Variovorax paradoxus: one gene and its partner. The protein of the gene in region 1 interacts with the protein of each later gene in a pairwise test. Links are inferred from orthologs where the notes say so. Each region holds a gene or a part of one and is shown in the gene's direction. Other genes may lie near its edges.

Evidence for each region.
Region 2: the proteins of secD (region 1) and pheT interact in binary tests that used the Escherichia coli proteins (3 or more experiments, as listed by UniProt). The link is inferred for Variovorax paradoxus from one-to-one orthologs.

The regions. Positions count from the first base shown.
Region 1 is NZ_JAUSXG010000001.1:5,580,032-5,583,332, forward strand. Bases 193-3,179 are described here. They hold secD (protein translocase subunit SecD), read left to right. Parts: upstream 193-737; coding sequence 738-2,621; downstream 2,622-3,179. Other genes in these bases: yajC (preprotein translocase subunit YajC), read left to right, coding at 324-656; secF (protein translocase subunit SecF), read left to right, coding at 2,640-3,179. Outside these bases: more of secF, read left to right, coding at 3,180-3,301. UniProt on the Escherichia coli protein: Part of the Sec protein translocase complex. Interacts with the SecYEG preprotein conducting channel. SecDF uses the proton motive force (PMF) to complete protein translocation after the ATP-dependent function of SecA.
Region 2 is NZ_JAUSXG010000001.1:3,263,046-3,266,428, reverse strand. Bases 18-3,086 are described here. They hold pheT (phenylalanine--tRNA ligase subunit beta), read left to right. Parts: upstream 18-365; coding sequence 366-2,807; downstream 2,808-3,086. Other genes in these bases: QFZ42_RS15410 (integration host factor subunit alpha), read left to right, coding at 2,813-3,086; pheS (phenylalanine--tRNA ligase subunit alpha), read left to right, coding at 18-319. Also shown: more of pheS, read left to right, coding at 1-17; more of QFZ42_RS15410, read left to right, coding at 3,087-3,184; QFZ42_RS15405 (MerR family transcriptional regulator), read left to right, coding at 3,258-3,383.

The DNA.
Region 1 (3,301 bases):
ACCCGCTGGAGCGAATTGCTCGCCAAGTGGCGCAACCCGCAATCGGCACAGCGCGCGGCCGCCTGATTTTCGGGCGCAGCCGCCCTCCGGCTGCGCCGTGCTCCCGAAAACATAGCGCCAGAGGCGCGCCCCAAGCCCTGGAAAGCCCTGCCCGGCGCGCCGGATAAGCGCGCGGGGCGGGGCATTGCCACGAATACAATGCCCGCTGCTGTGCGCGGCCGATGCCGCTTCAAGCGCTGACTCGCGGCCTTTTCCACGGGGCCGCGGAACCGCGGGCCCGTTCCGCGCTTCTGACATTCCTCTTCTCTCTGCTGGAGACTCTCTTGTTCATTTCCTCTGCTTTCGCCCAAACCGCGCCCGCTGCTTCCGGCGGTGGCGACATGTTGTCTTCGCTCGGCAGCATGCTGCCCCTGGTGCTGATGTTCGTGGTGCTGTATTTCGTGATGATCCGCCCGCAAATGAAGCGCCAGAAAGAAGCCCGCGCCATGATCGAAGCGCTGGCCAAGGGCGACGAAGTGGCCACGGCCGGCGGCGTGCTCGGCAAGATCACCTCGATCGGCGACCAGTACCTCGGCCTCGAGATCGCCAACGGCATCGAGATCAAGATCCAGCGCAGCGCTGTGGTCCAGGTCTTGCCCAAGGGCGCCGTCAAGTAGCAATCAACGCGAGGCTGCCCCTTGCGCTTTGTGGCGCCAGGCCTCAAGTCACGCCGTCTCCGTTTCTAAAAGCGCTTTCTCATGAACCGTTATCCGGTCTGGAAGTACGCGATCATCGTGATCGTGCTGCTTGTGGGGTTGATCTATTCCCTGCCCAATTTCTTCGGCGAGGCGCCCGCAGTGCAGGTGTCCGCGGCCAAGTCGACCGTCAAGGTCGACTCAGCCACCCAGGGCCGGGTCGAGGAGGCGCTGAAAACAGCCGGGCTCACGCCCGACCTGCTCACGCTCGAGGGCGGCTCGCTGCGCGCGCGCTTCGCCACGCCCGACGAGCAGCTCAAGGCGCGCGATACGTTGCAGCGCGCGCTGGTGCCCGACCCGTCGGATCCGCCCTATGTGGTGGCGCTGAACCTGGTTTCGCGCTCGCCGGCCTGGCTCACCTCGCTGCATGCGTTCCCGATGTACCTCGGCCTCGACCTGCGCGGCGGCGTCGACTTCCTGCTCCAGGTCGACATGAAGGGCGCCATCGACAAGAAGGCCGAGTCCTTCGCGAGCGACCTGCGCACCACCTTCCGCGACAAGGGCATTCGCGGCACCTCGGTGAGCCGCAACGGCCAGACCGTCGAGGTTTCGTTCCGCGACGCGGCCGCGCTGCAAACCGCCAAGCAACTGATCCAGGACCAGTTCCCCGATCTCACGACGACCGAGACGCAAGACGGCAGCAACTGGCGCCTGACGGCCACCATCAAGCCCGAAGCCGCGCGCCGGCTCCAGGACGCGGCGCTCAAGCAGAACATCACCACCCTGCACAACCGGATCAACGAACTCGGCGTGGCCGAGCCGGTGATCCAGCAGCAGGGCCTCGACCGCATCGTGGTGCAGCTGCCCGGCGTGCAGGACACGGCCAAGGCCAAGGACATCCTGGGCCGCACCGCCACGCTCGAAATGCGCCTGGTCGATGAAAGCGCCGAAGGCCGCGCGGCCGAGCTGAGCGGTGGACCGGTGCCCTTCGGCTCCGAGAAATTCCTCGAGCGCAACGGCCGCCCGGTGATCGTGAAGAAGCAGGTGCTGGTCACCGGCGAAAGCCTCACCGACGCGCAGCCCGGCTTCGACCAGCAGAGCAACCAGCCCAAGGTCGACCTGACCATGGACGCCAAGGGCGGCCGGATCATGCGCGACGTGAGCCGCGAGAACTACAAGAAGCGCATGGCGATGCTGATCTTCGAAAAGGGCAAGGGCGAAGTGCTCACGGCCCCGTCGATCAACGGCGAGCTCGGCAACCGCTTCCAGATTTCGGGTTCGATGACGGTGGCCGAAGCCGCCGACCTCGCGCTGCTGCTGCGCGCCGGTTCGCTGGCCGCGCCGATGGAAATCATCCAGGAACGGACCATCGGTCCGACTCTTGGCGCCGACAACATCGAAAAGGGCTTCAAGAGCGTGATGTATGGCTTCCTGGCCATCATGGTGTTCATGTGCGCCTACTACGCGCTGTTCGGCCTGTTCTCGTCGATCGCGCTGGCCGTCAACCTGATGCTGCTGGTGGCCATTCTCTCGATGCTGCAGGCCACGCTCACGCTGCCCGGCATTGCGGCCATGGCGCTGGCCATCGGCGTGGCCATCGACTCGAACGTGCTGATCAACGAGCGCGTGCGCGAAGAGCTGCGCAATGGGGCGTCGGCGCAAGCCGCCATCCATGCGGGCTACGACCGCGCCTGGGGCACGATTCTCGACTCCAACGTGACCACGCTGATCGCGGGCATCGCGTTGCTGGCTTTCGGTTCGGGCCCGGTTCGCGGCTTCGCGGTGGTGCACTGCATCGGCATCGTGACTTCGATGTTCTCCGCCGTGTTCTTCTCGCGCGGCCTCGTGAACTTCTGGTACGGCAACAAGAAGAAGCTCAAGTCGGTGTCGATCGGCACCGTGTGGCGGCCCAAGACCGACGGCACCGCCGTGGCTGAAGGCAAGTAAAGGTCAAGGACAAGCGCCATGGAATTCTTCCGCATCCACAAGACCATCCCGTTCATGCGCCATGCACTGGTGCTGAACATCATTTCCTTCGCCACCTTCGCACTGGCGGTGTTCTTCCTGCTGCACCGCGGGCTGCACCTGTCGGTGGAGTTCACGGGCGGCACCGTGATGGAGGTGGCCTACCAGCAGTCCGCCGACATCGGCAAGGTGCGAGAGGCCGTCAGCAAGCTCGGCTACCCTGAAGTCCAGGTGCAGAGCTACGGCACGTCGCGCGACGTGCAGATCCGCCTGCCGGCGCAGAAGGGCATGAACTCCGACCAGCAAAGTGCGCAGGTCATGCAGGCGCTCAAGACGGTCGACCCGTCGGCCACGCAGCGCGGCATCGAGGTCGTCGGGCCGCAGGTGGGCGACGAGCTCACCACCAACGGGCTCAAGGCGCTCGGCATGGTGGTGGTCGGCATCATGATCTACCTGGCGGTGCGCTTCGAATGGAAGTTCGCGGTGGCCACCGTGCTGGCCAACCTGCACGACGTGGTCATCATCCTGGGATTCTTCGCCTTCTTCCAGTGGGAGTTCTCGCTGGCGGTGCTGGCGGCGGTGCTCGCGGTGCTGGGCTACTCGGTCAACGAGTCCGTCGTGATCTTCGACCGGGTGCGCGAGAACTTCCGGCGCTACCGCAA
Region 2 (3,383 bases), 2.3 Mb from region 1 along the record:
CACCGACTTCTGCCGCACCTTCTTCGAGCGCGACGACCTCGTGCTGCGCTTCCGCCCGAGCTTCTTTCCGTTCACCGAGCCGAGCGCCGAAATCGACATCCAGTTTGCGAGCGGCCCGCTGGCCGGCCGCTGGCTCGAGGTTGCGGGTTCAGGCCAGGTGCATCCGAACGTGGTGCGCAACATGGGGCTCGACCCCGAACGCTACATCGGCTTTGCCTTCGGCATGGGCCCCGATCGGCTCACCATGCTGCGCTATGGCGTGAACGATTTGCGACTGTTCTTCGACGGCGACTTGCGCTTTCTCTCGCAGTTCCAGTGACGTCCCCCATTCAAGACTAGAAAAAACCGAATACGAGATCGAAGAGATGCAATTCCCGGAATCCTGGCTGCGCGAGTTCTGCAACCCACCCCTCGGCAGCGCCGAGCTGGCCGAAACGCTCACCATGGGCGGCTTCGAGGTCGAAGAGCGCCGCCCCGTCGCGCCGCCCTTCAGCCGCATCGTGGTCGGTGAAATCAAGGAAGCGGTGCAGCACCCGAACGCCGATCGCCTGCGCGTGTGCCAGGTCGACGTGGGGCAGGGCGCCTTGCTCAACATCGTGTGCGGCGCGCCCAATGCGCGCGTCGGCATCAAGGTGCCTTGCGCACTGGTCGGCGCCGAACTGCCGCCGGGTGAAGACGGCAAGCCCTTCCTCATCAAGCTCGGCAAGCTGCGCGGCGTCGAGAGCCAGGGCATGCTGTGCTCGGCGCGCGAACTGAAGCTCAGCGAAGACCACGGCGGCCTGCTTGAACTCGATGCAGAAGCACCCATTGGCGCCGACGTGCGCGATGTGCTCAAGCTCGACGACGCGCTGCTCACGCTCAAGCTCACGCCCAACCTGGCGCACGGTCTGAGTGTCTACGGCGTTGCGCGCGAACTCGCGGCGTTGACCGGTGCGCCGCTCAAGACGCCCGCCATCGCGCCCGTGAGCACTTCGTTCAATGACGTGCTGCCGGTCAAGGTCGAAGCGCCCGAGCTCTGCGGCCGTTTCTCGGGCCGCATCGTGCGCGGCGTGAACACCCAGGTTGCCACGCCGGCCTGGATGGTCGAGCGCCTGGCGCGCTGCGGCCAGCGCAGCGTGACGCCGCTGGTCGACATCTCGAACTACGTCATGTTCGAGTATGGCCAACCCAGCCACATCTTCGACCTCGACAAGATCCACGGCGGCCTCACGGTGCGCTGGGGCAAGGCAGGCGAGCAGCTCAAGCTGCTCAACGGCCACACGATCAGCGTCGACGACACGGTCGGCGTGATTGCCGACGACCAGGCCGTCGAGTCGCTCGCCGGCATCATGGGCGGCGATGCCACCTCGGTGTCGGACGGCACCCGCAACATCTACGTCGAGGCTGCGTTCTGGTGGCCCGAGGCCGTTCAGGGCCGCTCGCGGCGCTTCAACTTCACGACCGATGCCGGCCATCGCTACGAGCGCGGCGTCGATCCGAGCCGCACGGTCGAGATCATCGAGCGCATCACGCAACTCATCATCGAGATCTGCGGCGGCCAAGCCGGTGCCATGGACGACAAGATCCTGAACGTGCCCGAGGCCATGCCCGTCACGCTGCGCGTGGCGCGTGCTTCGCGCGTCATCGGCATGCCGCTCTCGCAGGCGCAGTGCGCCGATGCGCTGCGCCGCCTCGGCTTTGCCCTCCGCGAAGGCGAGGGCACATTGACCGTGACGCCGCCGCCGCACCGCTTCGACCTGCTGATCGAGGAAGACCTGATCGAGGAGGTCGCGCGCCTGATCGGTTTCAACAACCTGCCGACGACTGCGCCGCTGGCGCCCATCACGGCGCGCGTGCGGCCCGAGTCGCAGCGCAGCCGCTTCGCAGTGCGCCGGAGTCTTGCGGCGCTCGGCTACCAGGAAACCATCAACTTCAGTTTTGTCGAGGTGCATTGGGAGCAGGACCTGGCCGGCAATGCCAACCCCGTCAAGCTGCTGAACCCCATTGCCAGCCAGATGAGCGCGATGCGCTCCTCGCTGCTCGGTTCACTGCTGCAGGTACTCAAGTTCAACCTCGACCGCAAGGCACCGCGCGTGCGCGTGTTCGAAGTGGGCCGCGTGTTCATGCGCGACGACAGCGTGGCCACGACCGACAGCACCGTGCGCGGGATTCACCAGCCGATGCGCGTGGCCGGCCTTGCCTGGGGCGATGCCGAAGAAGCCCGCTGGGACGGCAAGCCGCACCGCGTCGATTTCTACGATGCCAAGGGCGACGTCGAAGCACTGCTCGCACCGCTGGTGCCCAGCTTCGAGGCGGCCGAACATCCGGCGCTGCACCCCGGCCGCTCGGCGCGCGTGCTCGTCGACGGCAAGGCCATCGGCTTCATCGGCGAACTGCATCCGCGCTGGCGCCAGAAGTGGGACTTTGCCCTGGCGCCGGTGCTCTTCGAACTCGACCTCGATGCCGTCGCCGCGCGTCCCGTGCCCGTGGCGCAGCCGGTGCCCAAGCACCAGGCGGTGGAGCGCGATATTGCGGTGGTGGTGGCCGAGGCCGTCACGCACAATGCGCTGATGCAGGCCATTCAATCGGTGGCGGCGGCGCAAGGGCTGCTGCGCGACGCCACGCTGTTCGACATCTATCGCCCGCAACCCGCGCGCGATGGCGCGGCGCCGACATCCGCCGGCCTGGCGCAAGGTGAAAAAAGCATGGCGGTCCGACTGAGCTTTCAAGACGATAACGCCACGCTGACGGACGAACAGGTGGAGCCGGCCGTGCGTGCCATCGTCGAACAATTGAGCGCCAGACTCGGCGCACGCCTGAGAGGTTGATGAGAATGAACGCTGCGGAATTCACGCTCGAAGCCCTCGAAACGCCCGCACTCACCAAGGCGCACCTGGCCGACCTGCTGTTCGAGCAGATCGGCCTGAACAAGCGCGAATCCAAGGACATGGTCGAGGCTTTCTTCGACCTCGTCGCCAACAGCCTGATCGAAGGCACGGACGTAAAGATTTCGGGCTTCGGTAACTTTCAGATCCGCGTGAAGGCGCCTCGCCCGGGCCGCAATCCGCGCACCGGCGAAGCCATTCCGATCGGTGAGCGGCGCGTCGCCACCTTTCATGCGAGCGCCAAGCTGAAGGAACAGATTCACGGAAGCATCGAGCAGAACGGTACTTCCGAGGTCGAGTGGAGCCTGGGCGCCGAATAGTGCTTGGTGCTGCGCGGGTGCGTAGAGTAATCTCTAAGGTTTGCTGCGCACGGTCTTGATTTCAATGGAAATAATGGAGAAAGCGCTCCCGCCCATTCCCGTCAAACGCTACTTCACCATCGGTGAAGTCGGCGAACTCTGCGGCGTGAAGCCGCATGTGCTGCGTTACTGGGAGCAGGAGTTCACGCAACTGCGCCCC